Regions from separate parts of the Arthrobacter sp. B0316-5-4 genome, predicted to be linked through region 2. Evidence: predicted binding sites of a transcription regulator. Region 2 holds the regulator's gene; the other holds the start of a gene.
The links. Region 2 encodes LexA, which represses DNA repair genes until DNA is damaged. Its sites were predicted from a motif close to TCGAACANNTGTTCGA; they were not measured.
Positions count from the first base shown of each region.

Region 1: a site for LexA is predicted at 4,141-4,156, ahead of AC5RU9_RS16910 (shikimate dehydrogenase). Genes of this name have one in related genera too.

Region 1 is NZ_JBNHFN010000005.1:277,252-293,223, reverse strand. Features, by position in the region: gene pcaG (protocatechuate 3,4-dioxygenase subunit alpha) at 1-330, opposite strand, end outside; gene pcaH (protocatechuate 3,4-dioxygenase subunit beta) at 335-1,204, opposite strand; gene AC5RU9_RS16915 (bifunctional sugar phosphate isomerase/epimerase/4-hydroxyphenylpyruvate dioxygenase family protein) at 1,257-3,128, opposite strand; gene AC5RU9_RS16910 (shikimate dehydrogenase) at 3,128-4,045, opposite strand; gene AC5RU9_RS16905 (IclR family transcriptional regulator) at 4,266-5,036, opposite strand; gene AC5RU9_RS16900 (MFS transporter) at 5,240-6,577, shown strand; gene AC5RU9_RS16895 (peptidase M56 family protein) at 6,783-7,610, opposite strand; gene AC5RU9_RS16890 (RNA polymerase sigma factor) at 7,607-8,191, opposite strand; gene AC5RU9_RS16885 (FG-GAP-like repeat-containing protein) at 8,671-11,358, opposite strand; gene AC5RU9_RS16880 (NADPH-dependent FMN reductase) at 11,625-12,161, shown strand; gene AC5RU9_RS16875 (hypothetical protein) at 12,514-13,041, opposite strand; gene AC5RU9_RS16870 (hypothetical protein) at 13,494-13,859, opposite strand; gene AC5RU9_RS16865 (SAM-dependent methyltransferase) at 14,307-14,957, opposite strand; gene AC5RU9_RS16860 (hypothetical protein) at 15,019-15,255, shown strand; gene AC5RU9_RS16855 (MoaD/ThiS family protein) at 15,281-15,568, opposite strand; gene AC5RU9_RS16850 (WD40/YVTN/BNR-like repeat-containing protein) at 15,576-15,972, opposite strand, start outside.
Region 2 is NZ_JBNHFN010000004.1:37,835-53,806, reverse strand. Features, by position in the region: gene dapF (diaminopimelate epimerase) at 1-339, shown strand, start outside; gene AC5RU9_RS12280 (class I SAM-dependent methyltransferase) at 320-934, opposite strand; gene hflX (GTPase HflX) at 1,428-2,990, shown strand; gene AC5RU9_RS12270 (ATP-dependent DNA helicase) at 2,983-5,043, shown strand; gene lexA (transcriptional repressor LexA) at 5,057-5,800, opposite strand; gene AC5RU9_RS12260 (LysM peptidoglycan-binding domain-containing protein) at 6,150-6,509, shown strand; gene AC5RU9_RS12255 (histidinol-phosphate transaminase) at 6,590-7,708, shown strand; gene hisB (imidazoleglycerol-phosphate dehydratase HisB) at 7,755-8,381, shown strand; gene hisH (imidazole glycerol phosphate synthase subunit HisH) at 8,378-9,127, shown strand; gene AC5RU9_RS12240 (hypothetical protein) at 9,146-9,286, shown strand; gene priA (bifunctional 1-(5-phosphoribosyl)-5-((5-phosphoribosylamino)methylideneamino)imidazole-4-carboxamide isomerase/phosphoribosylanthranilate isomerase PriA) at 9,316-10,059, shown strand; gene AC5RU9_RS12230 (SseB family protein) at 10,059-10,970, shown strand; gene AC5RU9_RS12225 (MFS transporter) at 11,022-12,326, shown strand; gene AC5RU9_RS12220 (DUF1844 domain-containing protein) at 12,413-12,811, opposite strand; gene infC (translation initiation factor IF-3) at 13,192-14,223, shown strand; gene rpmI (50S ribosomal protein L35) at 14,341-14,535, shown strand; gene rplT (50S ribosomal protein L20, sunset domain variant) at 14,655-15,329, shown strand; gene AC5RU9_RS12200 (TrmH family RNA methyltransferase) at 15,355-15,972, shown strand, end outside.

The sequences.
Region 1 (15,972 bases), on a different contig from region 2:
GGCACCGCCGGGCTTAACCGGCCCCGGGTTCACGGTGGTGAACGTGTACACCCCGGAGTTGCCAACTGCGCTGCGGCCCCAACCGGTGAACGTGTAGCCGTCGCGGACCAGGGAGCCGGTGCGCTGGACGATGATGCCCTCGGAGTCGGGCTGCCAGATTTCGAGGATGGCGTCCGGGATGGTGTTGCCGGCGCCGTCGTAAACCGTGCCTTGGAGGCGGATGCTGCCCGGGCTGCCCGGGGCGAGGAGCTCGTTGTCCTTATTAAAGGGAAGGGCGTAGCCGTAGAAGGGGCCAACTGTCTGTCCCGGTGTGGGTGCCAGCTTGCTCATGCGCTTACTCCTCGTCCCCGGCGTCGCCGTATGCTTCGTTTTCCGTCCAGGTCCGCTTGGACCCGGTCAGGATGATGTCCCACTTGTAACCGAGGGCCCACTCGGGGCTGGTCAGCTCGTGGTCGTACTGGGCCACCAGGCGGTCGCGGGCGTCCTGGTCCACGATCGACTGGTAGATGGGGTCCAACGGGAAGAGCTGGTCACCCGGGAAGTACATCTGGGTGACGATGCGCTGCGTGAACTCGGAGCCGAACATGGAGAAGTGGATGTGGGCCGGACGCCAGGCGTTCAGGTGGTTCTTCCACGGGTACGCGCCGGGTTTGATGGTGGTGAAGCTGTAGGAGCCGTCGTCGCCGGTGATGCAACGCCCGACGCCGGTGAAGTTCGGATCCAGCGGGGCGGGGTGCTGGTCGCGCTTGTGGATGTAGCGGCCTGAGGCGTTTGCCTGCCAGATCTCCACGAGTTGCCCGGCAACCGGGCGTCCGTCGCCGTCGAGGACGCGGCCGGCAACGATGATGCGCTCACCCTGCGGTTCGCCGTTGTGCTGGATGGTCAGGTCCGATTCCAGTGCGTGCACGTCCTGGTGACCGAACGCGGGCGAGTAGAGCTCGATGGTCTCCGGGTCCGCATGGTGCAGGCTCTTCGTGGGGTGGCGCAGGATGCTGCTCCGGTACGGCGCGTAGTCCAGCCGCGGCATGGTTTCGGGTCCCTTGCCGTCCTTGACGGCCTGGGCGTAGCGGTTGCCGATGGCCTGGATCTCAGCACTGAGATCTGCCTGGGTTTCCACCTTCTTGGTGTCGTGCGCGGCGTGTGGCTCAGCTGGCGGCACGAGTTCCTCGGTTTCGAGAGCTTGTGCGGTGTGGTCTTGCGGCACAGCCGGCTCCTTTCGGTTTGGATGGATTCTTGGTGGTACTGGTCGGAGGGCTTTACACCCGGTGGAGCGAGTCGTATTGGACGGCGTGGCGCACCGGAGCGTTGGGCGCACCGTAGCCGTCATAGTTGCCGCGCCGCTCCACCATTTCGAAGAACACACTGCCCACGGTGGCCGTGTAAAAGTGGAGGAATTCGCCGTTGGCGTCCCGGTCGTACAGGAGGTTCAGTTCCTTAAGGGTGGCCAGGAACCCGGGTTCAAGATCGAACCGGGCATCCAGGTCCTCGTAGTAATTGGCCGGAATCTGCAGGAACTCCAGCCCTCGATCGCGTGCGGACCGGGCTGTTGCCACGAGGTCGTCCACGGCGAAGGCGATGTGTTCCTGGTACGTTTTGCGTGCTTTTTCGGCCTGCTGTGCCGGTGCCAGGTTCAGCACCAGCCTCACCGCGCCGTTGCTGGTCTGCATGACCTGGGAGCGGACCAGGCCGCTGGGGCTCGGCACTTCGGCAAACGGCTGCGGTTCCAGGGCCAGTGCGCTGGTGTAGAAGAGGACGGCTTCGTCGAAGTGCTGCCACGGCTGGGCCAGGTTCACGTGGTCGATGACCGCTGTTTGACCGGCGCCGGCGTGCTCCAGCCCCTCCCCAAACTCGTGCGTCCAGGCCGCGGTTCCGTCCGGGCTGCCCTGGCAAAGGAAGATCTCGGTGGAGTCCGGCGCCGAGATGCCCTGGAACACCTCTTCATCAGCCTGGACCTTGCGGGCCACCACAGGCGCCTTGAGTTGCTGGGCGCGAGCGGAGGCAATCACTGGAGAGTCGACGTCGAACCCCAAAGCGGCGATAGCCGGTTCCGCGTGTTGAGCTGCTTGCTCGTTGATGATCACGCGGGCCTGGCCCATGGTCCAGAGCTGGACGTCCTTGGTGCGGTGGCGGCCCTCGAATTCGAAGCCGAGCTGGCCCAGGAGCTTCTCGAGCTGCGCGGTGTCGTCAGCTTTGACCTCGGCGAAGTTGAATCCTGCGGGTTCGTTCACCTTGGGCAGCGTGGCAAGTTCCATAGGATAACGACGGCGGGACTTGGCTTGGGTTCCTGCTGCGGCGTCCGCCGGGCTACTGGCCAGCCACTTGGCGCTCTGTTCCTCAAGCCAGATCAGGGAGCGCATGGCATCCACTGCGGTCCGCTCAACGTCGGACTGGCGGAAGACGTCGTTGAACACTTCAAGGGAAACCGGGCCCGTGTAGCCTGCGCGGACCACGTGACCCATGAACTTGGCGAGCTCGAACTGCCCTTCGCCCGGGAACACGCGGTAGTGGCGGCTCCAGGAGAGGACGTCCATGGAGAGCTTGGGGGCATCGGCAACCTGGACGAAGAAGATCTTCTCCGCGTTGATGTCCTCGATCGGGGCGGTGTCCCAGTCGCGGGAGAGGATGTGGAACGAGTCCAGGCAGGTGCCGAGGTTGGGGTGGTCCACCATTTCGACCAGGCGGTATGCGTGCTCGTAGTCGTTGACGTACTTTCCCCAGGCCAAGGCTTCGTAGGCAACCTTCACGCCGTGGTCCCCGGCCAGTGCTGCGAGCTCAGCCAGTTGTTCAGCCCGCAAGTGGTCGTCGTCAATGGTTGCCGTTGCCACGTTGGAGCACACCAGGATGGTGTCCATGCCCAGGCGTTCCATCAGGTTGAACTTTGCCTCGGCGCGCTTGAGGTTGGCCTTCAGCAGGTCCGGAGTGACGCCGTCGAAGTCCCGGAACGGCTGGTACAGGTCAAGGCCCAAGCCGAGGTCTGCGGCCATTTTCCGCACTTCCTCCGGGCTGAGGGGTGACGTGACCAGGTCCTGCTCGAAGATCTCGATGCCGTCGAAGCCCGCAATGGCGCAGGCCTGCATCTTCTCCTTCAGCGTGCCGGACAGGCAGACGGTGGCGATTCCAGTGCGCATCAGCGGGCCGCCTTTGCGAGGGTGCCCTCGTTCAGAGTGGCGGCTGTGTCCTCCAGGGCGATCAGCTCCAGGAAGTGGGCCCGCATCCGCTCACGGTCCGCTTCACGACCGGTGATGAGTTGGAAAGCGTCCGCGGCCTGACCGACCGCCATGCGACCGCCGTCGAGGACGGCACAACCCTTGGCGCGGGCTTCACGGACCAACTGCGTTTCGATCGGGCGATAGACAATGTCCGCCAACCAGTGCCGCGGCTCAAGGAGTTCGATGTCCAAAGGCAAGCCCGGGTGCGCGGCCATGCCGATGGGGGTGCAGTGGACCAGGCCGTCAGCGCGGGGCATGAGCTGTGGGAGTTCATGCGGCGTGTGCGGCGTAACCGACGCCTCGGGGAACAGTTCACCGAGTTCCGCAGCACGTTCGGCCGCCCGGTCCGCGTCCATGTCCACGAGGTCCAGTTCCTTGACTCCGGCCTTGAGCAGCGCGTAGGCGACGGCGGACCCGGCACCGCCAGCGCCCAACTGGACGACGCGGTTGAGTTTGGCATCCGGGAGGCCGTCGGCGAGCGCCGAGCCGAACCCGGAGAAGTCTGTGTTGTGTCCGATGAACCGGCCGTCCTGAATCAGGACCGTATTGACGGCACCCAGGCGAGCGGCGTCGTCGGAAATTTCGTCGAGGTGCTGCATCACCAGCTGTTTGCACGGGTGCGTGATGTTCAAGCCGTTGAAGCCCATGCGCTGGGCCGCGGTCAGGAGATCCCCGACGGCGGCGGCCGGCAATGCGAGTTCAAGCAGGTCGATGGGACGGTACAGCAAGCGAAGGCCCTGCACATCGGCTTCGCGTTCGTGCATGGGCGGAGTGAGCGAGGGCATGACGCCTTCGCCAATCAGGCCCACCAGAACGGATTCGGCTCGGTTGCTCATCCTCAAGCTCCTTCTAACTTCAGCACCGCGGACAGGTGGCGTTTTCTACGCGCCGCATGCCGGGTGTTATTTACGTTACTACAGATGTTCATATTCCGCACGCATGTTCTTATCGCGAACAAATACTCTGCGGGGTTCGCTATGCGAGGCCCGCTCTGCAGGATTTCGCAGGGTAATACCCTGCTTAGCGGGCCTCGCAACGGGGGCTACCGGCCGGGGGCTAGCGTCGGGGCAGGCGGGCCGCGAGTTCGGCCGCGGCCTCCTGCAGGGTGGGGACGTGCGCAATGAGTTCCTCCATGGTGAGGCGGAAGACCGGCACGGCCGTGGCCAGGGATGCGAAGGCGTGGCCCTGGGAATTGAGGACCGGCACGGCGACGGCCCGCATGCCAATCTCGTTTTCCTCGTCCATCACCGCGTAGCCCTGGCGGCGCACCTGCTCAATCTCCTCACGGAATGCGTCACGATCAGTGATGGAGTGCTCCGTGAGCGCATCCAACGGAAGTTCCTCCAGGAGTCGCTTGCGTTCGATTTCCTCCTCGAAAGCCACAATGGCCTTGCCCACCGAGGTTGTGTGCAGCGCACCCAGGTGGCCGGGGTCGCTGGTGACCCGGAACGTCCTGGGTCCGTCCACCTTGTTCACGGTCAGGTGATGGTTCCCATCCCGGACAGAGAGGATGGTGGCCTCGTGGGTGCGCTCGGTGACACGCTGGAGGACAGGCAATGCGGTAGCCGCAAAGCCGTGGTGGTTTGAAACCCGCTGACCCAGCTGGAAGACCCGCAGGCCCAAGTGGTACCGCCGTCCGTCGGGCTCGTAGTCGACGAAACCGTCGCGGGTCAGGGACCCCAGCAGGCGGTAGGTGGTGCTGAACGGGAGGCCCGCACTCCTCGCCAGGTCCGCGGCACTGGCCCCACGGGGTTCGTCACCAAGCAGTACCAGCAGGCTCAGGGCCTTGCCGACCATGTCGGTCTTTGTGTCATCTTTCACACTCATGTTTCGATGCTCTCACATGGTGAGAGCTATTTCTAGATGGTGGTGGCATCTCTTGACAAGTGACCGCACTCACAGCCACTATTGCTGTATTGCACAAGTAGCTCTCACCATGTGGTTACTTTGAGGGATGATCCGGCCGCACCTCGCTCTGGTCTCCCACAGACGCTAGATCCGCGACATCGTCGTCACAGAAGGAACACCCAATGAGCCAAACAATGCCGTCAGCGACGCCAGGCACTGAAACCATCACCGGAACTCCCCGCAAAGCAGCCCTCGCCAGCTTCCTGGGCAGCGCCGTCGAATACTACGACTTCTTCATCTTCGGCTCGGCAGCGGCACTGATTTTCCCGCACGTCTTCTTTCCGGACGCCGATGCCAACGCATCCATCATGTCCTTCGCGACCTTTGGTTTCGCCTACGTCGCCCGACCCATCGGCGCCATCATCCTGGGCCACTTCGGCGACAGGATCGGCCGGCAAAAAGTCCTCATGTTCACGTTGGTTCTCATGGGTGCGGCAACGTTCGTCATCGGCTGCCTTCCGGACTTCAAGACCATTGGCTGGTGGGCCCCCGTGCTTCTGGTCCTCGCCCGACTCTGCCAAGGCCTTTCCGCGGCCGGCGAGCAGGCCGGCGCATCATCGATGACCCTCGAGCACGCCCCGGATAACCGCCGGTCCTTCTTCACCTCGTGGACCCTGACCGGTACGCAGGGTGGCCAGATCCTGGCAGCTTTGGTCTTCATCCCCGTCGTGGCATTGCCAGACGAGATCAAATACGGCATCGGCTGGCGCATCCCCTTCTGGCTCAGCGCCGTGGTGGTCATTGTGGCCTTCTTCATCCGACGCACCCTGCACGAGCCACCGGCGTTCGCCGAGGCCAAGAAGAACAACCAGATTTCCAAGCTTCCCGTCGCTGACCTTCTTCGCCTGCACTGGCGCGACGTGCTCCGGGTGGTTTGCTGCGCCTTCATCGCCGCCGTCAGCACCGTGTTCGGCACCCTCGCCATCAAGTACGCCCAGGACGTGGCCCACGTCAACAGCACCATCACCCTGTGGTTGGTTGTTGCGGCCAACGTCGTAGCCCTAGGAACCCAGCCACTGTTCGGCATGCTCGCGGACAAGATCGGCCGGAAACCCGTCTTCATCTACGGAGCCATCGCCAGCGCCATTATGACCCCGGTGTTCCTGCTGACCCTCGAAGGCGGCAACGTTCCTCTCATGTTCCTGGTCTCCGTGGTCTTCTTCGCCTTCGGATACGCAGCAGCGAACGCCGTATGGCCCTCCTTCTACGGTGAAATGTTCAGCACGAAGGTCCGCTTCTCCGGCCTGGCGATCGGCACCCAGCTCGGCTTCCTCATGGCAGGGTTCGCTCCGGCAATCGTGACTGCACTCGGCGGGACCAAGCCCGGTGGATGGGTCCAGATCTCCATCTTCACCGCAGTGATTTGTGCCATCGCAGCAGTCTCCGCAATGACGGCACGCGAATCGGCCAAGACCCCCACGTCGCAGCTCGGCCTGCACAAGCAAGCCCAGCCCGCGTAACACCGACGCTCCTGCCCACGCAGTCGGAACTGGAGCACGGAAAGCCCGGAATGTCACCTGACACTCCGGGCTTTTCGCTGCGCCTGATACGGTACCGGCGGAGGCACCGGGGACGGGCCGCGCCAACCCACGCAGGAGGCGCGGCTAGCTATCCTGTGCATTGAATCTGGACATGAAGGCCGCCATCGCATCACGGTTCACGGGCTCATTGGGTGCCTGAGGGAGGAGCTTCGCTTGCTCTTTCCACGATTTGCGGGTCGCCCCCGCCAATGATGAATTCGCCCACCACGGTTTTGCCGTCGACGTCGTAGACGGGGATCGATACGGCGGCGTTCCCGCGTGCTTCCTGCCAGGCCAGGGCTTCGGCCGGGCTTTTGAAGGTTTTCGCCGCGGCTGTCCCGTTCGCCTCTTCCAAATCAGTGTTGTACACATAGCCGCGGGTGTTGTTGGTGGCCATTACTGCCACGAGGTCCGGCGCTCCGTTCTCGTTTTCCATGCCGTAGGTTTTACCGTCCTTGTTGATAGCCCACGGTGTTGTTTCCTGGTTCACGTACTCGACAGTGATTTTCCAGCGTGTGATTGATCCGGTGCTGATGGTGATGCTGGTTTCGCCAGCTACCAAGGGGGTGATGCCGCGTGCGGTGGAGGGGCCGGTGAGTAGGTCCTCGCTGGTGCATCCCATACCGGCGCCCCTCTCTCCGATCTTGAGATAGCCAGGTGTCAGGCAGGTAAGTTCCATCTCCACACCGGTTGTCCCGGATGGAGGTTCTCCCAGGTCGATGGTGGCGGTTCCCTCGTAGGTCCCGGTGATGGGCTTGGACAGGGACGTCACCTCCTGGCCGCCGGGCATCACGAAATATCCTGCAGCTGCTGCGCCCACGCCGCCTGCAAGCCCGAGGCCCGCTACGGTGCCGGCGCCCAGCCACAGGCGCAGGCGTTTCCGTCTGCGGGCCGGTGTGGCGTTCTGGACCCGTGATACCAGCTCGGCGCGGAGCGCCCGGCTCAAGGCCTCATCCGGTTTTAGCTGGTTCATGACCGGTCTCCTTCCAATGCGGGTACTGGCCGGGTTGGATTCTTCAATGCTGCTTTCATACGCTGCCGGGCACGGTGCATACGAGATTTCGCCGCCTCCGGCGTCAGATGGAGGATGGTCGCAGCGGCAGCGATGGTGTATTCCTCGAAGATGACCAGGCTGACCAAATGCAGGTCCAGCTCGTTCAGCGTGCCTAACGCTCTCGCCGCGTCCTGGTCCATTTCGGTTTGGAGGAAGGGCTCATCCGCCGAGGTAGCAACCTCTGGAGAGCGTGGCAGGGTGTCGAGGAACTTCCGGTAACGGAAGACGGCTCTTTTCGCGTTGCGGGCCACGTTGGTTGTAGTCACCAATAGCCAAGGGAGTACTGACCCGTTGACCATCCGCACCTTGGACCGCCGCCGCCACAGCTCCAGGAAGGTGGCGGACATGATGTCTTCGGCCTCGTGTCTGTCACCGGTGAGACGGTAGGCGTGCCGGAAGACGCGGTCACGGTGTCGGTCATACAGTACTCCGAAGGCATCACCGTCACCCCTGAGACTCTTCTGCCAGAGCTGGCCGTCGTCGGTTTCATTGGTCCCCATGCCCTGTATTGTCCGGCGCCAGCCAAAAGGTTTCACAATGCCCCAAGAAACTTTCAAGCGAACGGACCAGCAGCACACACCAACTGAGCACCCTCTCATGAGATGGCTGGAGGACTGATGCTCCAGATGTCCGTACTCAAGGGCGTAGACGAGGACCTTGGAACACTGGCCGCCTCTAGTCGACCTCGCTGCGACTAAGGGCACAGCAACTACATAGGAGTTGTGAGTGAGCCGCAATCAGCACGACATTGAAGCTATCCGAAACTAGGTCATCGCCGCGGTCGCAGAGCTAAGTGCTGGGGCCTGTGCAGAGCATGGCACGCACCGGATAGAAGTTGCCGACTGGCTCGAAAAACAGTTCTTCGATCTCGCAGATCCGTGCGCACTGCTTGAAGCAACGCGGAATGCTCTCACCTTGTACCAAGGTGGGATGGGTTCGTTCCAAGATTTCGGCACCCGGGTCTCAGCTCGGCGACAACTTACCGCGGGTCGAGCACCACTGACTGGAAGCCGCCCCGCCCGGTCCCGGTGTACAGGAAGAGCGAGCCATCACCGGCAACACCCACAACGGACGGATTGCCGGTGCCGGTGAATGCGTTGCCGAGGGCTGTAAAGGAACTGAACATGTTCCACCCCGATCCCAGCGCTGTTCTCGCCAGGAAGCCGCCGGAACCGTTGCCGGGGTAGAGCCAGAGCGCACCATCAGTGCCCCTGGCCATGATGTCCTCGTTGCCATCGCCGTTGAAGTCGCCGCCCTGGAGCACGGCGTTGAAGATGTTCCAGCCCGTGCCGATCTGGCGCCATGGCTGGAATCCGCCCACACCGTTGCCCGGATAGAGCCAGAGGTTTCCATCTGCTGCCCGTCCCACAAGATCTGCCTTGCCGTCGCCATTAAAGTCACCCGGGGCGAGCAGTTGGGTGAAGCCTTGCCAGCCCGCGCCGATTTGCTGCCGCGCCAGGAACTGGCCCTTGCCATCCGTCGGGTAGAGCCACAGCACCCCATCGGCAGTGCGGGCTACAAGGTCGGGGTGGCCATCGCCGTCGAAATCTCCTGCGCTGACCACGGAATTGAAGGCGTTCCAGCCGGAGCCCACCTGCACCCGCGGCAAAAAGCCGCCCGAACCGTTGCCGGGGTAAAGCCACAGTGTGCCGTCGGTTCCCCGGGCGAGGACGTCAGCGACAGCATCGCCGTCGAAATCGCCTGCCTCCCAGACCTGGGCGAACTGGCCCCATCCAGCACCGATAGCGAGGCGGTCAGCGAAACCGGAACCATCTCCCGGATACAAGCGCATGCTCCCGGACGACGTCATTGTCAGGACATCCGCACGCTGGTCAGCAGTGAAATCCTGCCCGCCCACCAGGTCGCCAACGCTGTTCCAACCGCTACCGACGGCGACGCGCGGAGCGAAGCCACCCCAGCCATTTCCGGGATACAGATAAAGAGTGCCGTCGCTTGCGCGCGCGAGCAATCCGGCGCCGGCGCCGCCAAAGGAGCCGTCAGAGGTGATGCTGGTGAACCCGTTCCAGCCGGAACCGATCTGCGACCAAGGACGGAATCCGCCCTTGCCGTCACTTGGGTAGAGCCACAAGGTGCCATCGGGCTTGGTGGCCATGAGGTCGGGCCGGGCATCGCCGTCGAAGTCCCCCACGCCGATGATATTTGAGAAGCCCTGCCAACCGGATCCGATCTGCCTGCTGGCGAGGAATCCGCCCTTCCCGTTGCCCGGGTACAGCAGCAAATCACCATCGCTGGTGCGCGCCAGGACGTCTCCGCGGCCGTCGCCATCAAAGTCCGAGATGCCAGTGATGGCGTTGAAGATGTTCCAGCCGGAGCCCACCTGTCGGGGGTTATCGAGGCGGTTGCCTGGCAATCCGGCATAGAGCATCAAGGAGCCGTCGGCTTCCCGGGAAAGGACATCGGCCAGTTTGTCGCCGTCGAAATCGCCTGCGGAGAAGCGGACTTTCGCCGTAAGTTTCGGATCAGCGAAGATAGTGACCGACGCCGAGGTCTTACTGACCGCGTTGATGGTCACCTGGGTCCCGGTGTACGTCGTGAACGTGCTGCCCGCCTGCCATGCGTGGTTCTTGGCGTAGTAGGGCTCGGTAAAGGGCACCGTTGACGGCATGAGGATCAGCGAGGAGGCAATGGTGGCACCGCCCCGCTGGACAACCTTGACGCCCATGTTGCCCTGCGGCCTGCCGGCGTCGCCCAAATAGCTGTCGTAGCCGGCGGGTTCCCTCAGCTCCAGGTAATAGACCTCTTTGCTGATGGGGTCGGTGAACTTGATGGCACGCTGCGCGTCGGTGCCGCCCCACGGCTTCAACGTGTAGGTCTTGGCGCCCGTTGCCACTCCGACGTCCCTGATTTCATCGCCGCGCCCCAGCTTGGCGTAATCCCAGAACGTTGAACTGACCACGGGTTGGGCGTACTGCGCCGCGCCCATAAGGTCGGTGGTGTCGCCGTACTCACGGATGTAGCAGGACGGGTCTGTGAAGCGGCCGTCGCTGTTAACGCCGACGTCGGATGCGCCACTGCCGCACTGCAGTGCGTCTGCGTGCATCAGGCCGATGACGTGACCGAACTCGTGGCTCATCACGTTGTTCGAGAAGTCGCTGAGCTGCGGCATGAGCACGCGGCCGCTGTACGCTCCGCTGCTGTACCCGGCGCCCAACGCGTTGCCGGACAGCGTCGACGTGGGGATGAAGATGACCAGCGCTGTGTACGGACTGGCCGACCATTGAAGCTCGCTGGTGATCGTGGAAATGATGGTGCCGTAGCTGTCCGTTGAGCGGGCCTTCGACTGGAAGCCCTCCACCCTGCTGTTGACGGTCATGGAGAGCTTGTTGTCCGTCATTGCCTTCCAGTAACTACTGGTGGACACCACGGCCTTCTCGGCGCCGGCCATGGAAACGGGGTTGCCGTTGTCTGCCAGCTTTGCAGTTACCAACCGCACGCGGATGTCGCCGCTGGGCCCTGTGGCCGCCACCATGTTGTCCGGCGCGGTGTTGGTCGTCGCGGTGTCCAACGGCGCGGCGCCGGGTCCTTCGAAAATATGGTCCGAGTGCGGCGTCCCCTCCACGAACCGAACATTTGGGTTGTCCGGCCCTGGAACCGGCACGGCCGTAGCCGGAGCCTGTACGAAAAACAGGCCTGTGGCCAAAACCATTAGACCTGTGGACAACGCGATCGATCGCCGCAAAACTCCCATTGAATCTCCCGGGGACGGAGTCTGTGGTTCCTGTGAGTCTCAAGAGCCACAGTCAGGTTACAGGCGGCTAGACAGTACCCTGCGCACATGCGGGCGTAACGTCGGCGAGTCTTTGTAGCTTCGGTCGAGGGGCTTTGTGTGCGTGCGGTGAGGGGGTGGGGGCCGACACCCCTTAGTGCCTGCGTTGGGCGTCCGTGTGCAGTGGTGCCCGATAATCTGGGGACATGATTCCCTCAATCTTGTTAATCTGCGGGAGCGTGAGGGTCGGCTCGGTCAACGCGGCGGTCATCGCAACCGTAGCCGACCTGGTAGAAGAACCTTTCACAACTGACACATACGCTGGGCTAGGTGAGCTTCCGCATTTCAACCCAGACTTGGACCACGACCCCCTTCCGGCACACGTCGCAGAACTGCGGGCAGCAATTCGAGGGGCATCTGCACTCCTAATCAGCACTCCCGAGTATGCAGGGGCGATGCCTGGGTCGCTCAAGAATCTGCTCGAGTGGACCGTCGGAGGGGTCGAGATTTCGGACAAGCCGACTGGGTGGATCAACCCTTCGACAAACCCACTCAGGGCAAAAAACACCTATGCATCGCTTGCAACTGTCCTGGAGTACACGGGTGCGACCCTGGTCAGTGGTGCCTGTGTTGACGTGCCGGTCCCAAGGCAGTCGATCGGGGCAGATGGGGTCATCGAAGACCAAGCGATTCGTAGAGCGATATCGGAGGCAATCGAGGCACTGACACAGTCCATAGGCTAGGGAACGCAATTCGCGGCTGGCGCGGAACGCAACTCTCATTCCGTTACCAAAAGCTGCGGTAGAGCATCCTCGACCGGGCCCCGTCGCCTTAGCTCACCAACTTGTGGCCCGTAGCTCGCAGAACGTCCCTAACCACACGAGAGCGTAAGAAACAGCGTGTTCGGGATGCCCCGCGACGCTTCTGATGTTGCCCGGGGTTAAGTGAGCTGACCAAATCTTGGGCGAGCTGCAGATGCCTGAGCTTCGCCAGCATGACACCAATCGTCCCGGCCCATGATGTGAGCTCGTAGTGCCCGAAAAAGGATCCCTGGACGGGACGGTAGCGCTAAAAATTTGTGCGGCACTTTGCTGTTCAAGCGATTCGCCGGCGAACATCCTTGAGAGATTTGACGCCTTCGTGACGAAGGATCCTAATCGTCATGACGATCACCAGGGCGTGCAGAAGGGCCAAGATAAGCGTGGCGCTAAATTCATTGAGGAATGCCACTGTCATAACAATGAAAAACAATGAGTAGACGATGGCAGCAACCAATGGTGCTGGACTCATCGTCTTTAGCCCGCTTAGATTCCAGATTCCAATGAGAAGACCTCCGAGAGACACCATGCTGAGACCCACGATCACAGCGACAACGGTTGCGATCCATCCGGCAGATACGCGAGTCCCCGCGGCCTGGTACTCGAGGAATTGTCCGTTGATCGCAACGGCACTATTGACGGTGACCCCTGCCATGAACAGTGCCGACATCAAGTCGATGAACCCGAGACAGTAACGCCTGAATCTCGTGGCTCCATCCGGTAAAACACCCGGTGCCGGTGCTTGGGTATTAGGCAGCACTCCGGTACCCGATTTGTCGGTCTGCGGCTGCAGTTCGTTGTCCATTTGCGCTCCCTCTCGCGTGTACGGCGGAAGCGTCGCGCTTTCCATCCGGAAGTGTATCCCGCAATACGACGAAGCCGCCCTTACAACGTGGCGTACTCCAAACGCTGCCCATAAGCGGGTCCCTTATCGGAAACTCATCGCGGCAGCGGACGAAGTTTGAAAATGATAATTCCGAGGTACTTGTTCATCCACGCCAGCTTCTGATGGTAGCGACGACCTGCGTCCGCGGATAGTCGTGGCTCGACGGCGGCTTCTTTCCAGAGACCGGCTGCACTGAAGATGTCGAGCGAGTCAGAAACCGTGTAGGTCTGCTTAGCCAGGGAAATGTGTTCATTCCACCCGCTGCGATAAGAGAACGTACTGCCAGAGAATCGCTCCTCTCCCGTAGGCTGGTCCCTTACCGGACATAAGGGCCGAGCGGGAACGAAGACACCGCTCTACGAGTTCTAGAGTCAGGAATCGCGAGCCGGGGCTTGGTCATCCGAGGGACCGGACTGTCGGATATATCCGCTGGATGCGGGCATCCACATCGTCACAGAACCTGCGAACGTCAAAATCAGGACCATTACCGTAAGCGGCGTCAGGACGAGATTGAAAACTCCTCCGAGAGCTAAAACAGCCAAGATGGAAAGAACCACCCTCGCCCAGCGTTGACCTCGAAGGAGTCCCAATGCTGCCCTGACCTGAATGACCGTAAATAGGAGCAGGAACAGACCGCCAACGAGGACAACAATCACGCTTGGCTCACGCGTGATGATCAAGATGACTGGCTGAAAGCAAGCCAGGATCGCACTTGCCAGCCAGAGGTAAGTTGACATTCGAAGGACTTTTGGGACGGTGCCTGCTGTCATATGTGCAATGGGATGAACCATCTTCGAATCCTCAATCTCCAGCTACTTGTTGAGGCGGCTAGACCGCAAGGTCTCCAGACTACAGCCGAGCGAATATCTGCCCCTTATTCGGTTGGTTGGGTATTGAGCCACGCAGCGTGCCGCCCTTCCTCCTCAATCTGTAGCGAAAATGTCGTCGGTGCTGCCGACCCCGAACGGCTTCACCAAATCATTGACGGTCTCCTGGGCAACGCGCTGCGCGTCGGCCCGCCCGGCGGCCCCATCAGCCTCAGCGCACGAATCGAACCACCCAGCCTGGCTGGGACAACGCCCCTTCCGTTCAGTGGGCCAAGGGCAATTGCCATCGGGGTACATGACAGCGGGCCGGGCCTGACAACGGGGCACGCGCCTAAACCCGCACTTACGCACCAGCCCCTACCCCCTGAGGCAGAAGTGCGCCATCCCCAGTACGCCCCGGTACCCCTCTTCATAGGCAGCGCGCTGTTCCTCATATTGCCGGCGGACCTGCTCCGCGGCGGGATGGTCGGCGTCGTGTGCTTCCAACCAGCGGGTAAACCTGCCGCGGAACCCGGCCTCGAAGACGTCCCACTCCTGAATGCTCGCCTGGTCGTCGTCCACCACTTCGAAACCAGCGGCCAAGATCGCCTCGCCGTAAACGAGCCGGCCGCCGGGAAGCACCAGGGATCGAAGCGCGCGTAACGCTGCTGCGTAATCGAGTGGCTGTGCGTCCCCCACTGGCGGCCCCCAGATCTGGCTCGCACCGATGCAGATCACTGCGTCTGCGCGGCGATTCCGGACTTCCAGCCCAGGCATCGAATCGAACGTCGCCCTGTCGAGGAGTCCACGTTTAAATGCTTGTTGCCTCGCGCGTTCGATGGACTTGGACGAGGCGTCCACTCCGTGTCCCCGTGCCTGCGGGGCCGACGCCAAAACCCGAAGGAGCAATTCACCCCAACCGCACCCCATATCCAGGACCTCAGCGGTCACGTGGACCGACAACCGCGAAACGCAACCACCCCGGAATGCTAACCGGACCCTAACCACGCGGAAATACGGTGGCAACATTGCCGCGCCACACTGGAATAGCCGGCAAGTGCAGGCGCCCAGCTCCAGCCAGGAGGACACCATGCTGAAGGAAGTCCCAACTCACACAACACGTATACGCGCGATCAGCCAGCTCCACCGCGGAGACGAGATCGAAGCCCGCCTGTCGGTCGGCCCCGCCTACGATGACGTGGTCATCCGCCGCGGACGGGTCCAGGAAACAGCGCCGGGAATCGGTGTCGTCTGGATCATGGATCACGCTTCAGGCATGAGAAAAGCGATCAATACCGATGAATGCAGTGTTTGGCGCGTCGCCTGAACAGGGCTCGACCCCGAACACCCGCTCAGCCGCCGGCCACGGACTGGATAATCAAGACCTCCTGGCCAGCCGCAACCTCCGTATCAAGACCCTTCAGACGCCGGACTTCATCCCCGTTCACGTAAATATTCACGAAACGGCGAAGCGCCCCGGTCTCATCACGCAAGCGCCTGGCCAGCACCGGATATTCTCCGGTGACTGAGTCCAGCAACTGTCCCACGGTCACAGCCCCGTCGGCGGACGCAGTCAGATAGGACTGTCCGCCGACGAGCGGCTGCAGGACGCCAGGCAACAGGACCGTATAGTCAGCCACAGCGGACCTAACCGGGTACCGGGGCGTCGGGTTGGTCTTCGGGAGACACAGCCGTCTCGGCGGCTGCATCCACAATGACAGCGGCCTCTGCCAGCACTGTTGCCTCCGCGGCAGCAAGCGGCGCTTCCGCCCCTGCCGGGTTTCCAACCACGACGGCGGCACGCACGCTCAGTACGTCCGGCAAGTGTGCTGCCACTTCAATGAAGGTCACGCCCTCGTCGGCGCTGGCGTAGACGGTGCCGCCGCGGGTGCCGAAATACACGCCAACGGGCTCGGCCGTGTCCACCGATGCGGCGTCACGGAGGACCGCGTTGTATTCGTGGTCCGGGAGTCCGGCGTGGAGTTCCGTCCACGTATTTCCTGCATCGTGGGTCCTGTGCACGCTGAGCTTGCTGTCCGGCGGG
Region 2 (15,972 bases):
ACGCAACTGTTCAAGCCTCCGGTGGTGGATCCCAAGCCTGCCAACGGAACCAACGTAGAATTCGTCGTTCCCGCCGAGCCCCTGGTTGAAGACGGCGTGGGAACCATCACCATGCGCGTCCACGAACGTGGCGTGGGGGAGACCCAGTCGTGCGGCACGGGCGCCTGCGCCGCAGCTGTGGCCATTCGTCACTGGGCAGGAAGCACGGCACCGAACGATTGGCATGTCAACGTACCGGGCGGCGTCGTCGGGGTGAAGTTCTTCCCAGGCGCCGGCGGCCGCGAGCACGTAGAGCTCAGCGGCCCCGCCGTGATCGTAGCTACTGGGACGCTTTCCTGACCCTGATGACCCTGAAGGACTTGGACGTGCTCTCGCGGGAAACTGTGAAGGTGCCGTCCAGCTCGTTGGCAAGCCAGCGTTGGAGCGAGTCCGACCCCAGGTTCTTCTGGACCACCAGCCAGGCGTTTCCGCCTGGTGCGAGGCGCGGGAGCCACGTCAAAAGCAGCGAGTGAAGTTCTTCTTTGCCGATGCGAATCGGCGGATTCGACCATATGGTGTCGAACTCGACGGCAGGATCCACCTGGTCGGGAAGGCTGGCAGTGACGTTGCCGAGACCCAGCGCCGCAGCATTCTCGTTGGTCAACGTCACGCATCGCTCATTCACGTCCACGGCGTAAACACGTGCATGCGGGGCCTTCAAGCCGAGGGTCAGGGCTATGGGACCCCATCCGCAGCCGATATCCAGCAGGTTGCCTTGCGGTGACGGCGGCGGAACCTCGGAAAAGAGGATCGCCGTGCCCTTGTCCACGCCGTCGGGGCTGAAGATGCCAGAGGAGGTCTGCAGTTGGCGTGTAGCGCCGGCGAGCTCCACCGTGAGGGGTTTGCGGGTGAAGGGTCCAGCTGGCTGGGCAGTGAAATAGTGTGCAGACTCCATAATTTGCCAGATTAGTGGGCTGACGGCGTCATGGGAAACTGCCGCATCCCACAGGTGGGTTGACACTGGCTGCTAATGTGGAAGTCATGTTCCTGATCTTCGAGTAATCTGCCGAAACCCGGTACCGCCCGCGACGCAGGCCAGCTTGGCTCCGAGCCAACCGCATGGCCTTTCCGCCCGGCAGGTCCCACATGGCAATGTCAGTCCACTGCATGACGCAGTCGACCGGCGCTCCGAAGATCACACCACCCGTTACTCTCCGCCACCGCTGACGCCGGCTGGCCAGAAGAACGGATGTCCCTTTCCTTGGTTGCCCTGGACCTTCCTGCGGATCCTTTTCCGTTGAATCGCAGCGGCCACCACTGCCTTTGAGGCGTGGCCGCCCAGCACACAGGAGGCCCCTTTGGCCCAAGCCCGTCAGCCCAGCGCGAATAGCGCCCCATCAAACAGCAAACAGCACTATTCTGGAATAGCCGAACAGTCTAAGGAGACCATGACCACCCAGAAGCACTCCGGATCCGATTCCGACGCCCAGGACATGAGTCCTGAACAAATCCAGGCCGTCATCGACCGGATTCTTTCCAAGGATGTACCTGCGCAGGCATCCAGCGACAACGATGCCAACAGTGTGTTTGGCAAGGCGCAGGCGATCTCCACGCTGGACCAGGAACACAGCATTTACGACGGCGACCAGGAAGATCTGGCTGAACGCCGTGCCCTGCGTCGTACCGCCGGGCTTTCCACGGAACTCGAAGACGTCACTGAGGTTGAGTACCGGCAGTTGCGCCTTGAGCGCGTCGTGCTCGCCGGCCTCTGGACCGAGGGAACGCTCGCCGATGCAGAGAACTCGCTGCGCGAACTCGCTGCTTTGGCTGAGACCGCAGGCTCGGAGGTGCTGGATGGCTTGGTACAGCGCCGCACCAAGCCGGACCCAGGGACTTTCCTTGGATCAGGCAAGGCCCAGGAGCTAAAGGACATCGTGGCAGCGACGGGCGCCGACACCGTGGTGGTTGACACGGAACTGGCACCTTCGCAGCGACGCGGCCTGGAAGACATCGTCAAGGTCAAGGTGGTGGATCGCACCACACTGATCCTGGACATCTTCGCCCAGCATGCCAAGAGCCGCGAAGGCAAGGCCCAGGTTGAGTTGGCCCAGCTGGAATACCTCCTTCCGCGTCTTCGTGGTTGGGGCGATTCCATGTCCCGCCAGGCAGGTGGCCAGGTGGGTGGTGCCGGAGCAGGCATGGGTTCACGTGGTCCTGGTGAAACCAAGATCGAGCTGGACCGTCGTCGAATCCGCACGCGAATGGCCAAGCTTCGGCGTGAAATCGCCGCGATGAAGCCGGCGCGCGAGACCAAACGTGCCAACCGCCGTCGTAATGCCGTTCCGTCCGTCGCTATCGCCGGGTACACCAACGCAGGTAAGTCCTCGCTGCTGAACCGCCTGACCGACGCCGGTGTCCTGGTGGAGAACGCCCTGTTCGCCACGCTGGATCCCACCGTCCGCAAGGCGCAGACTCCGGATGGCATCGGGTACACCCTCGCCGACACCGTGGGGTTTGTCCGTTCGCTGCCCACCCAGCTGATCGAGGCCTTCAGGTCCACGCTGGAGGAAGTGGCGGATGCGGACCTGATCCTGCATGTCGTCGACGCTTCCCACCCGGATCCCGAGGGACAGATCGCCGCGGTGCGGGCAGTCTTCACCGAAGTGGATGCGCGCAAGGTCCCGGAGATCATCGTCCTGAACAAGGTGGATGTAGCCGATCCCTTCGTCGTGGAGCGCCTGAAGCAGAAGGAGCCCCGCCATGCCGTGGTTTCCACCCGTACAGGCCAGGGCATCGCGGAATTGCTGGAGGACATCAGCCGGTCCATTCCGCGGCCGGGTGTGCGCCTTGAGTTGCTCATTCCCTACGACCGCGGCGACATGATCAGCAAGCTGCACAGCTCCGACTCGGAAATCCTGAGCCTTGACCACGAGGAATCCGGGACGCGTGTGGTTGTCATGGTCCGCGAAGGACTCGCAGCCGAACTGGAGTCATTCGTCAGCAATGGTTGAGAAGGTGGCGGCGGACGCCGTTGAGTCGGTGGGCGAAAAGGCCACTCTCGAATTGTTGGACCGGGCTGTTGCCGGCATGGGCGGACAAAGCCGTGCCGGCCAGCACGAGATGGCAAAACACGTTGCCCGGGCGATCGAGACCGGGGAGCATTTGCTCGTCCAAGCGGGGACCGGAACAGGTAAGTCGTTGGCGTACCTGATTCCGTTGATCGCGCATTCGATGGACAGCAACAAACCAACCCTCGTGTCCACCGCCACCTTGGCATTGCAAACCCAGATTGTCGGCCGCGACCTTCCCCGGCTGTTGGAGAGCCTTAACCCCGCCCTTGAACGCCCCGTCAACGTGGCCTTGGTGAAGGGCCGGGCAAACTATGTCTGCCGGCAGAAACTTGAGGGCGGCTTCCCCAGCGAGGAGCCCTCCGAAGGGCAACTGTTCTCCCTGGGTGAGGACACAAGCGTTCCGCACTTCACTGCCTCCATGGGCGGGCCGCAATCGCAGCTCGGCAAGGAAGTGGTCCGGCTTCGCGAGTGGGCCGAAAAGACATCCACCGGTGATCGCGACGAACTCATGCCGGGAGTCACCGACCGTGCGTGGCGGCAGGTTTCGGTCACGTCCATGGAGTGCCTCGGCGCGCAGAAATGCCCGTTGGCTGAGGAATGCTTCAGCGAACTGGCGCGGTCCCGGGCGGCTGAGGCCGACGTCGTCGTCACCAATCACGCGATGCTGGCCGTGAGTGCCTTTGAGGGCTTGGCCGTGCTCCCCGAGTACGACGTCGTGGTCGTCGACGAAGCCCACGAACTACAGGACCGTGTCACCGGAGCGGTATCCGGCCAGCTCTCAGTGGCCATGGTCCATGCCGCAGCGTCCAGTGCGCGCAAGCACACGGCCATCACGGTGGATGCCCTCAACGCCGCGGCGGACCGGCTGGATATGGCCATCGCAGGCGTGCCCAACGGCCTGTTGCCCAACGGGCTCAACGACGAACAGCTCGACTGCCTGGACCAGTTGCGGGATGCCACGCGCGCGGCACTGTCCGATTCGAAGACCGACTCTTCAAACGCGGTCGACGGCGGACGGCAGCTGGCGCGCTCACGGCTCATGCTCATCCTGGAATTGTGCGAACGCATGCTCGCCGCCAAGGAGAACCGGGAAGTTGTGTGGTTCTCGCGAAACAGCAACTTCGACCCCCAACAGGGCTACTCGCAGCCTGATGAAACAGCACCCGCTCTCATTAACATTGCACCGTTGAGCGTCGCGGGCCGTTTGCGTGACGGACTTTTTGCCGGCCACACAGTGGTCCTCACCTCCGCGACGCTGGCCATAGGCTCGGCCTTTGAACCGGCCGCCGGCGGGTTGGGGTTGATCGGGGACGGGGCCCCGAGCTGGACGGGGATCGATGTTGGGTCGCCGTTCGACTATCCCAAGCAGGGCGTGCTCTATGTGGCCAAGCACCTGCCCAAGCCAGGCCGCGGAACATCACCAGAGGCCCTCGACGAGCTGGAAGACCTGATCCGGGCCTCGGGTGGGGGAGCGCTATGCCTGTTTTCCTCACGGAGGGCCGCCGAGGAAGCAGCCGATGCCATGCGGCTCCGCCTCGACGTGGACATCCTTTGCCAGGGGGAGTCCACCATGGCGGCGTTGGTCAAGCAGTTCGCAGACGAACCGGACACCTGCCTTTTCGGCACCATGTCCCTGTGGCAAGGTGTGGACGTTCCAGGCGGTTCCTGCCGGCTGGTTGTCATAGACCGTATTCCGTTCCCGCGCCCCGACGATCCCCTGATGACCGCCCGTTCACGGGCAGTCGCCCAGTCCGGCGGAAACGGCTTCATGGCCGTATCGGCCACCCACGCAGCCATTCGGCTGGCGCAGGGGGCCGGACGCCTCATCCGTTCAACGGGTGACAAGGGTGTGGTGGCGGTACTGGATTCCAGGCTTTCCACAGAACGTTACGGTGGGTTCCTCAGGGCCGCGCTGCCGCCCTTCTGGGCTACAACCGACCGCAAGGTAGTACGCGGCGTCCTTGAGCGGCTGGGGTCCGCGAAGGCCTCCTAAAGGCCTCAGGAGGCTAGAGGGAGCGCAGGACCGAGACGACCTTGCCCATGATGGTGGCTTGATCGCCAAGGATGGGCTCGTACTGGGTGTTCTGGGGGAGCAGCCACGTGTGGCCGTCGCGCTGCCGGAACGTTTTGACGGTTGCCTCGTCGTCCAGGAGCGCGGCCACGATGTCTCCGTTGATGGCGTCGTTCTGGCGCCGCACCACCACCCAGTCACCGTCGCAGATGGCCGCGTCAATCATGGAGTCGCCGGCGACCTTCAGCATGAACAATTCGCCATGCCCCACGAGCTGCCGCGGGAGGGGGAGTACGTCCTCCACGGTCTGGTCGGCCAGGATGGGACCACCTGCAGCGATGCGGCCTACCAACGGAACCATGGCGGTGTCGCTGGCGCTGGCCAGTTCCGTCACAGCGAGTCCGCCAGTGCTGCGGAGTGCCGTGGGCGCCTCGACCCCGGGGATGGGACCGCCGTCGAGGGTCAAGGGCATCAGGACTTCCATGGCACGCGGCCGCTTCGGATCGCGGCGGAGGTACCCGAGCTTTTCCAATTGGGACAGCTGGTGGGTGACGCTCGAGAGGCTGGCAAGGCCGACGGTGTCGCCGATCTCGCGCATGCTGGGCGGATAGCCGTTGTCGTTCACGGACCTCTGGATGGTCTCCAGGATCTTCTTCTGACGGACGGTCAGGCTCTTGGGGCTCTTTTGAGGCTGTTGGCTCCGCAGGGGTACCCCGCCGCCTGTGGCTTTCGCTGCCATGTTCGCCAATGCCTTTCCATTCCGTCCCCGGAGCGTGTCCGGGGATGTCGGGCCTGCAAAAATGTCAGACCCTCCTGTTCCACTGAAACAGTGCTGTTTCTTCACTCAAACGTAGGGCAGCCAAAGGCGTTTATCAAACATTTGTTCTAGCGAGTCTCGACACCGTTCGTTGATAAGTGCTAAAAATGTCTTAGCAAGGTTCGAATATGTGTTCTATAAACCTGACGCTGGGGCCCGATGTTCGAAGAAAGTGTTCGAACGCCGGGGGTTGGCGGAAGGGAACACCAAGAATTGGCAGCCACGTACCGGGAATCCGGCTCGGTGGCAATAGCTCAGAAGGGCTCAGCTCATGTCCGCAATCACTACGTTCGCTGATTTCCGCACCACCCAGGCACCCGCCCGCCTGCGTCTGACCCGGCGGGGGCGGATCGTTTTCTTCGGCATTCCCGCCATGCTGCTGGCGGCTGCGCTGTTGAGCCTTGCCGGTTTCATTACCTCCCCTGCGAAGGCCTCCGACTCACAGGCCGAGCTTCGGCCGCCGGTCGCGGTCACTGTCACAGTCCAGCCCGGCCAGTCCCTGTGGGGTATCGCCGGTGCGGCAGCTCCTGAACGGGATCCCCGCGACGTCATTTCGGAAATCATCCAGCTCAATGATCTTCGTGGCGGCCGTATCCAGCCCGGTCAGCAGCTTTACGTACCCGCCAACTAAGTGTCGGCTGCCGCCCCGAAACGGAGGTGGCGCGGCGTCACAGTTAGTTTGCAGTCGCAGCGGCCCCTTAAACTGACGTAGTGAGTGAGCAGCTTGAACGACTTGACCGACTTCCCCTCCGGACCAACCTGCGTGGATTGAGCCCCTACGGCGCACCGCAGCTTGAAGTCCCCGTTTTGCTGAACGTCAACGAGAACACCCATGGAGTCCCCGCGGATGTGCAGGCCGCCATCACCGAGGCCGTTGCCGCCGCCGCCACTGGTTTGAACCGCTACCCCGACCGCGAGTTCACGGAACTCCGCGAGTCCCTGGCCGAGTACCTGGGCCACGGCCTTTCCCGGGACAACATTTGGGCGGCCAACGGATCAAACGAAGTCCTGCAGCAGATACTCCAGGCATTTGGTGGACCCGGCCGTAAGGCGCTGGGTTTCCCTCCCACGTATTCCATGTACCCGCTGCTGGCCAGCGGCACGGATACTGAGTACCTGCGCGGAGTCCGGGCCGACGACTACGGACTGGACGCGCAATCGGCCGCCGCCCAGGTCCGGGAGACCGGCGCCAACATCGTCTTCCTGTGCTCTCCGAACAACCCCACCGGGACGGGGCTCGGACTGGACGTCGTTGAGGCGGTCTACGAAGCCGGTGAAGCGAGCCAAGCGATCGTGATCGTTGATGAGGCCTACCACGAGTTTGCGCACGACAACACGCCCAGCGCGCTGACGCTGCTGCCCGGCCGTGAACGGCTGATCGTCTCGCGCACCATGAGCAAGGCTTTTGCCTTGGCCGGCGCCCGGCTGGGTTACATGGCTGCTGCCCCGGAGGTTACGGACGCGATCAGGCTGGTCCGGCTTCCGTACCACCTCTCGGCGATTACCCAGGCAACCGCCCTCGCGGCGCTGAGCCACAGGGAAGCGCTGATGGCCGATGTCGAGGACATCAAAGTGCAACGCGACCGCATTGTCACCGAGTTGCTCCGGATGGGGCTCAAGCCTGCCGCATCGGACTCCAATTACGTCTTCTTCGGCGGTCTCGAGGACCCGCACGCCATCTGGCAGGGTTTGCTCGATGCCGGAGTGCTGATCCGCGACGTAGGGATCCCGGGCCACTTGCGGGTGACGGCTGGGACCGAGCCGGAAACCACAGCCTTCTTGGTTGCCTTGGAAGCCCTTTTGGACGGCCAAGCTTCACAGCCCGCCTAAACTTGTCAATAGACCCAACCCATCCTCCGTGTATAAGGACGTCCCAATGAGCGAAACCGGCGCCACGCCGAACGCTGCCCGCACCGCGCGCATGGAGCGCACCACCAGCGAATCTTCCGTCCTGGTGGAAATCAACCTGGACGGCTCCGGTGTCTCGGACATCAGCACCTCGGTTCCCTTCTACGACCACATGTTGACGGCGCTGTGCAAGCATTCGCTGATTGACATGACCGTCAAGGCTACGGGGGATACCCACATCGACGCCCACCACACGGTGGAGGACGTGGCAATCACCTTCGGCGAGGTCCTGCGGACAGCGCTGGGCAACAAGGCCGGAATCCGTCGCTTCGGCGAGGCAACCATTCCCTTGGACGAAGCCCTGGCCCACGCGGTAGTGGATGTTTCGGGACGTCCTTACCTGGTGCACGGCGGCGAGCCTGCGGGCCAGGAATACCACCTCATTGGCGGACACTTCACGGGTTCGCTGACCCGTCACGTTTTTGAAGCCATCACCCTGCACGCCGGTATTTGCCTGCACATGCGGGTTCTGGCGGGGCGCGACCCGCACCACATCGTGGAGGCCCAGTTCAAGGCGTTCGCGCGGGCGCTGCGCGCTGCTGTGGAATCTGATCCGAGGGTCGAGGGAATCCCCTCCACGAAGGGAGCGCTATGAGCGGCCAGGTCCTGAAGGACGGGGCTGTCACCGACACCGTGGCCGCCATCAAGCCGGAATCACCGGAAGGCAAGCCCACCGTAACGGTGCTGGACTATGGCTCGGGCAACGTCCGTTCCGCTGTCCGCGCACTGGAACGCGCCGGTGCCCACGTCCTGTTGAGCGCCAAGCCCGAGGACGTTCTCAACGCCGATGGCCTGGTAGTTCCCGGTGTTGGCGCCTACGAGACTGTCATGAAGGAACTCAAGGCCGTCGATGCCATCCGCATGATTGGTCGCCGGGTGGCCGGTGGCCGGCCCGTGCTTGCCATCTGCGTGGGCCTGCAGGTCCTTTTCGAAGCCGGTGTTGAACACGGCACGGAGTCCGAGGGCATGGCCGAATGGCCCGGCAAGGTGGAGTTGCTTCCCGCGGCCGTTGTTCCGCACATGGGGTGGAACACTGTGGACGTCCCGGAGGGCTCCAAGCTCTTCGCCGGCGTTGAACAGGAGCGCTTCTACTTCGTGCACTCTTACGGTGTCCAGGAGTGGAACTTCGACGTCGTGCAGCCTCGCATGGCCCCTCCCATGGTCACGTGGTCCGAGCACGGCGCCCGCTTCATCGCCGCCGTCGAGAACGGGCCCCTCTGCGCTACCCAATTCCACCCCGAAAAGTCCGGTGACGCCGGAGCGCGGCTCCTCCGGAACTGGGTGGACAGCCTCCGCAAGCCTGCCTCCACGGTGGAAACCGCTGAAAGCGGTGCCGCCTAGATGTGGTCGGTTGTCCTCATGGGCCTCGCCGGTGTGCTGGTGGGAGGGGGAATTTCCTTCCATCAGCAGAAGAAGCCCACCTGGGTTTCAGTTTCTTTCTACGTGTTGGCAGGGATGTCCCTGCTGGCTGCCTATCTCCTGACGCTGCCCGGTAACTAATCCGCGCCCCCACAATTTCAAGGACACTCATGAGCACCTCCACCCAGTCCGTTCTGGAACTCCTTCCCGCCGTCGATATTGTCGATGGCCAGGCGGTTCGCCTCCTGCAGGGCGAAGCGGGTTCGGAAACCAGCTATGGAACGCCCCTCGAAGCTGCCTTGAACTGGCAGGAGGCAGGTGCTGAATGGGTACACATGGTGGACCTGGACGCCGCCTTCGGTCGGGGAAACAACGCCGCACTCATCAGCGAGGTGGTGTCGCAGCTTAACGTCAAGGTGGAGTTGTCCGGCGGTTTGCGGGACGACGAGTCGTTGGAGCGGGCCCTGGATTTGGGTGTTGCGCGGGTAAACCTTGGCACGGCCGCGCTGGAGAATCCGGAATGGACCCGTCGCGCCATCGAGCGCTTTGGTGACCACATCGCCGTCGGACTTGATGTCCGTGGCACCACCCTCGCCGGTCGTGGCTGGACCAAGGAGGGTGGCGACCTCTGGGAGGTGCTGGCGCGCCTCGAGGACGCCGGGTGCGCCCGCTACGTGGTCACGGATGTCACCAAGGACGGAACATTGCAGGGCCCCAATGTCGAGTTGCTGCGCCAGATGGTGGAGAAGACGGGCAAGCCCGTGGTGGCCTCGGGTGGTATTTCGAGCCTCGAAGATCTCCGCGTGCTGCGGGAACTCGTGCCGCTGGGCGTCGAAGGGGCCATTGTGGGCAAGGCCCTGTATGCCGGTGCTTTCACGTTGCCTGAGGCCCTGGACGTCGCCGGTCGCCGCTGATGCCGCACGACGCAGGACCCCAGCACGATGAACATGGCCACGGTGGGCGTCAGCTTCCTGGGCACATCGCGGCCGCTCTGAAAGGTGCCGGAGGAGCGGGCGATTCAGCGGGCCGCCCTTGGGCCGGCCGAAGCCTCAGCGGGGATGACGCCAAGATCCACAACTTCGAGGACGACGACGGCACGGCCGATCCCGGCTATACCGCGGCTATTGCAGCGCTCGTCAGTGGTACCGGCACCGAGGCCGACGTGGTGGCATCACTGGCCACGGCCAGGGTTTTTGTTCCGGTTGTCGCGCAACTCGCTGAGGAAGCTGAGGGTGTCGAAGGCTTGCACGCGGACAAGCAGGCCGATATGGCTTTGATCACACTCAAGGCCCCTGATGGCCGAACTGCGATGCCCGTCTTTACGTCCACGGCGGCCCTGGAAGCGTGGCATTCCGAAGCCCGTCCGGTAGCTGTCTATGCGGCGCGGGCAGCCCTGTCCGCGGTATCGGAAGATGCCCAACTGCTGGTACTGGACCCCGGCTCGGCGTACACGTTCGTGGTGCGGCGGCCGGCAATGTGGGCTTTGGCCCAGCAACGGGACTGGACGCCGTCATACCTTGATGATCAACTGGAGTCTGCTCTCGCTTCAGTAGCCCTGGAATTTCCGGCCGTGCGCGGTCTTGAGACGCGGCCCGGCGGTGGCGTGTCCTCGTTGGCGGCGGATGGCAGCGTAGTCGCCGGCGGAGGCCCCGGCCCGGAACTCCAGGTGGTGCTCTTCCTTGAGGATGGACTTGACGCCGCGGCCGTCCAGTCGCTGGTTGGTGGCCTGCACGAAGCGTGGGCGCGGATGGAGTTGTTTGCCGAAAGCGTTGACTCCGTTGAAGTGAAATTGCAGCGTGCAGCACAGGAGCCTGGGCGGCACTAACGGCAGTACCGGTCCCTCCGGGCTGCCCCGGGGGAACAAGAGGATTTGCCAGTGAATTTCGCTCTCTATAAAGAGATGCTGTCCATCCGCCCTGTCCGGCGCTTGCTGGTGGTGGGCATGATTGCCCGCATTCCGCATTCGGCGGCCGGCGTGCTCCTGACCTTGCACATTGTCCTGACCCTGGGGCAGGGATACGCCGCAGCGGGCGCTGCTGCCGCCGTCATGACGATCGGCATTGCGGTGGGCGCACCGTGGCGTGGCCGCCGGGTGGATACCGTGGGCCTGCGCCGGGCGTTGATTCCTTCTGTTGTGTCCGAAACGGTCATTTGGACGATTGTTCCGCACGTCTCCTATGAGTGGTTGTTGCCCCTGGTTTTTGTTGGCGGGCTCTTCACCCTCCCCATCTTCAGCGTGGTCCGTCAGTCGTTGGGCGTCATGGTGGATGGTGAGCAGCGCCGTTCGGCCTTCGCCCTCGATTCCATCGCCACCGAATTGGTCTTCATGATCGGCCCGGCCGTCGGCGCCGTCGTGGCCACTGCCGGCTTTTCGGCGCTGGGGCTGACCGCGGTGGGCATCTCGGTTTCCGTGGCGGGGCTTTTCCTCATGTGGTTCAACCCGCCAACACGAAGCGATGTCGCCTGCACACCGAAGGAGTCGGCCGATCGGGCTGCAGCAGACCTGGCGGCCGCCGAGGCTGCCATGGTGGCGTCCGCTCCGGCCCACGTCCAGGAGGCGGCCTCGGAGATGGCGCCTGCCACCTCCCGGACGGCGGCTATCCGCAGCAAGGTGGCCCGGAACTTCAGTTGGTTTACGGTCTCCGTTGTTGCCCTCTTCGCCGTGGCGGCCGGATCCGGCATGGTCCTGAGCGGCTCGGACGTGAGTATCGTGGGCCTGCTGGAGCGGGGCGGCCACCAGAACCAGATCGGCATTGTGTTCTTCTTCTGGTGCGCCGCGTCAGTTGTTGGCGGGCTGATCTACGGTTCCATGAAGCGGCAGATCTCACCCATGCTGTTGCTGCTGGGCATGGCTGCCTTGACCATTCCGATGGGTTTTGCCCAGGACACCTGGAGCCTTGCCTTCCTGTCGCTTCTTCCGGGATTGCTCTGTGCTCCTGTGTTGTCGGCATCGTCGGAGAAGGTGGCCGACCTCGTGGATGAGGAACGTCGCGGCGAGGCCATGGGCTGGTATGGGTCGGCCCTCACGGCCGGGGTAGCGCTCGGCGCGCCGCTGGCAGGTATCTTCATCGATAACGTGGGCCCTTCAGCCGGCTTCGCGGCGATCGGTGCGGCGGGAGTCGTTCTGTGCGTTGCCGGCCTGGCACTGATGTCGATGCGTCGGAGATCCGCTCGCGTCTGAGACTTACCGAAAAAGACGGAAACGACGACGGCGACCCAACCTGATGTGGTTGGGTCGCCGTCGTCGAATCTTGAGACTGTTGGGGGCTAGTTCACGGGTCCGGTGAACTTCTCGCCCGGGCCCTTGCCCGGGGCGTCGGGAATGAGGGAGGCCTCACGGAAGGCCAGTTGCAGCGAACGAAGGCCGTCGCGCAACGGACCTGCGTGCTGGGAGCCGATCTCCGGGGCAGCAGCGGATACCAGTCCGGCGAGGGCCGTGATCAGCTTGCGGGCTTCGTCGAGGTCCTTGAGGTCCTCGGCATGGGGATCGTCGGCGAGGCCGACCTTCACGGCGGCTGCGCTCATCAGATGGACGGCGCCGGTGGTGATGACCTCCACGGCCGGTACTTCCGCGATGTCGCGGATCTGCTGGGAAACGCCGGCATCAACGGCCGGGACGGCGTCTTCGCCAAAGGAGTTGCGGGAATTGCTGTCTTCAGTGCTCATACTGGTAAGCTTGTCACAGACCGACTGGAAGTCGTTATTTGCAGTCAATGATCCCGCCGCCCGCAATGTGCGCTTGGCGGGTTGTTTCTGTAGAATTGACTTTCAGTTAGCAAGCGGAGTTCTCTCCCACCCGCGTCAGCCGTTTCCCTTAGGGGACAGGATTCCTTCACAGGACAAGAGGTTGCCGGGTACCTGGTCGGACACTTTGAGGGTGAAAACCCCGAGGTGCGTACTTCCCTTAGGGGAGTGCCCCCGATCTTCGAGGCCTTCGATTGCGCCAGCAATTGGGGGCCTTCTCTATTTGCCGGTGACATCACCACAACCACAGGAGCTTTAACATTAGCGAGCCAAGAATCAATGAGCGTATCCGCGTCCCCGAGGTGCGGTTGGTCGGCCCTGCCGGCGAACAGGTAGGAATTGTCCGCATTGAGGACGCCCTGCGTCTTGCTGCCGAATCCGATCTCGATCTCGTTGAAGTTGCGCCGCAGGCCAAGCCCCCTGTTTGCAAGCTGATGGACTTCGGCAAGTACAAGTACGAGGCAGCCGTCAAGGCCCGTGAAGCGCGCAAGAACCAGACCAACACGGTTCTGAAGGAAATCCGCTTCCGCCTCAAGATCGACAAGCACGATTACGAGACCAAGCGCGGACATGCACTTCGCTTCCTCGGTGCCGGCGACAAAGTCAAGGCCATGATCCAGTTCCGTGGCCGCGAGCAGCAGCGTCCCGAAATGGGCATCCGCTTGCTGCAGCGCTTCGCGGAAGATGTTGCCGAGGTTGGCATCATTGAGTCCAGCCCGCGCATCGATGGCCGCAACATGGTCATGGTGATCGGTCCGCTGAAGAACAAGGCCGAAGCCAAGGCTGAAGCCCGCCGTGCAACCCAGCGTGCAGAAGCCAAGGCCCAGAACGAGGCCAAGGCGGCAGGACGCGTGGACACCACGGGGGAGCAGGCGCCGCTCACGCAGAGCCTGGCTGACCTTCTTCCCGAGGGCTTCCAGGTAAGCGAAGCAGAGCCCACGCAGGAAACTGTGGAAGCTCCCGAGGTCGAGGCTCCCGTAGCTGAAGAAGCCCCGGCAGCCAGCGAGCCCGAGGTTGTTGAGGAAGCCCCTGTTGTTGAGGAAGCTCCCGTAGTCGAGGACGTTCCCGCGCCGGCAGCCAAGGAAGCTGTGGCCGAGAAGGCCCCGGCAGCAAAGGCCGCCCCAGCCAAGACGGAATCGGCCAAGGCCGCCCCGGCCAAGACGGAATCGGCACCTGCTCCGGCAGCTCCGAAGCCGGTTGTACCGGCAGCGGCTCCGAAGCCCGCAGTTCCTGCGGCTCCGAAGCCCGTCGCCAAGCCGGCAGCTCCCAAGCCGGCAGCTCGTCCCGCGGCCCCCAAGGCCACGCCGAAGCCTGCTGCACGCAAGACCAACTAGTTCAACGCCGCGGAGGCCTGTCCTCCATTGGCAAGCAACCAGCACGCTGGCCCCTGTAGGCCGGCTGCGCGAAAGAATCGCGGACTCGTCCGTGGATACGTAAGGAGATCGGTTCCCATGCCGAAGATGAAGACCCACAGCGGTGCTAAGAAGCGCTTCAAGCTGACCGGTACCGGCAAGCTGAAGCGCCAGCAGGCCAACCGCCGCCACTACCTGGAGCACAAGTCCTCCACGTTGACCCGTCGCCTTGCCGGCGACAAGATCGTCTTCAAGGGCGATGCCAAGGTCATCAAGAAGATGCTCGGCGTCTAAGTTCCAAGTTCTCTGGGGTCTGCCAACCGGCAGGAACCGACTACACCAAAAGCCTTCTCAGGCCCGCCGGACTTCCGGCAGTAGCAGCTTGGGATAAAGATTTCTGAAGGAGTACGCACGTGGCACGTGTGAAGCGGGCGGTAAACGCCCACAAGAAGCGCCGGGTTGTTCTCGAACGCGCCAAGGGTTACCGCGGTCAGCGTTCGCGCCTGTACCGCAAGGCAAAAGAGCAGCTGCTGCACTCGTTTGTGTACAGCTACGGTGACCGCCGCAAGAAGAAGGGTGACTTCCGTCGCCTCTGGATCCAGCGCATCAACGCTGCATCCCGCGCCAACGGCCTCACCTACAACCGTCTGATCCAGGGCCTGAAGGCCGCTGAGGTCGAGGTTGACCGCCGCATGCTGGCCGAACTGGCCGTTTCCGACGCCAACGCCTTCGCCGCACTGGTGAACGTTGCCAAGGCTGCACTGCCGGCTGACACGTCTGCTCCGGCTGCAAAGGCCGAAGCTGCTCCCAAGGCTGCAAAGGTTGCTCCGGCTGCCGCCACGGCTACGGCTGTCAAGGCTGTCGTTTCCGAGAAGCCGGCCATCGACGGCGCAATTGCTGCTGATGGCGACGAAGCTCCGGAAGGCTACGCCATCAAGGGCAACGCCGAGTCCAAGAAGTACCACGTGCCGGGTTCCACCTGGTACAACACCACTGCTGCCGAATACTGGTTCTCCACGGTTGAGGCTGCAAAGGCTGCCGGCTTTGAGCCGGCCGGCGGCGAAGCTCGCCAGCAGATCAAGAACTAGTCGCAACTGCCACTAAAGTTCTTATATGAACGAAACCGGGCGCCCGCAAGACTTTTCGATGACCAACCCCCGAGCTGATCGGGTGAGGGACGTCGCCAAGCTTGCCGGGCGCCCGGCGCGTTTAAAGCGCGGACGCTTCCTGGCCGAGGGGCCACAGGCCGTACGCGAGGCGTTGAGCCTGCACCGTGAGCGGACAGCGGCAGGCGGCGGCGCCGTCGTGCATGAAGTTTTCGCTAGTGAAGCGTGCCTGGAGCGGCTTCCCGAACTCGCCGACCTCGCGCAGGGCACGCAGCTCAGGCTCGCCAGCGACGAGGTCCTGTCCGCGATGGCGGACACCGTCAATCCGCAGGGGATTGTGGCGGTCTGCAGTTTTGTCGACGTTAGCCTGGAGTCAGTACTCGACGCCGGTCCCCGCCTTATTGCCGTGATGTGCCAGGTGCGGGACCCCGGTAATGCCGGAACGGTGCTGCGTGCCGCTGATGCCGCAGGCGCCGATGCTGTGGTTCTGACGGGATCGAGTGTGGACATCTACAATCCCAAAGCAGTCCGGTCCACCGCTGGTTCCTTATTCCACCTGCCCGTGGTCCTGGGTGTGGACGTTGACGAACTGGTAGCCCGTTGCCGGGAGCTGGGCATTGGTGTC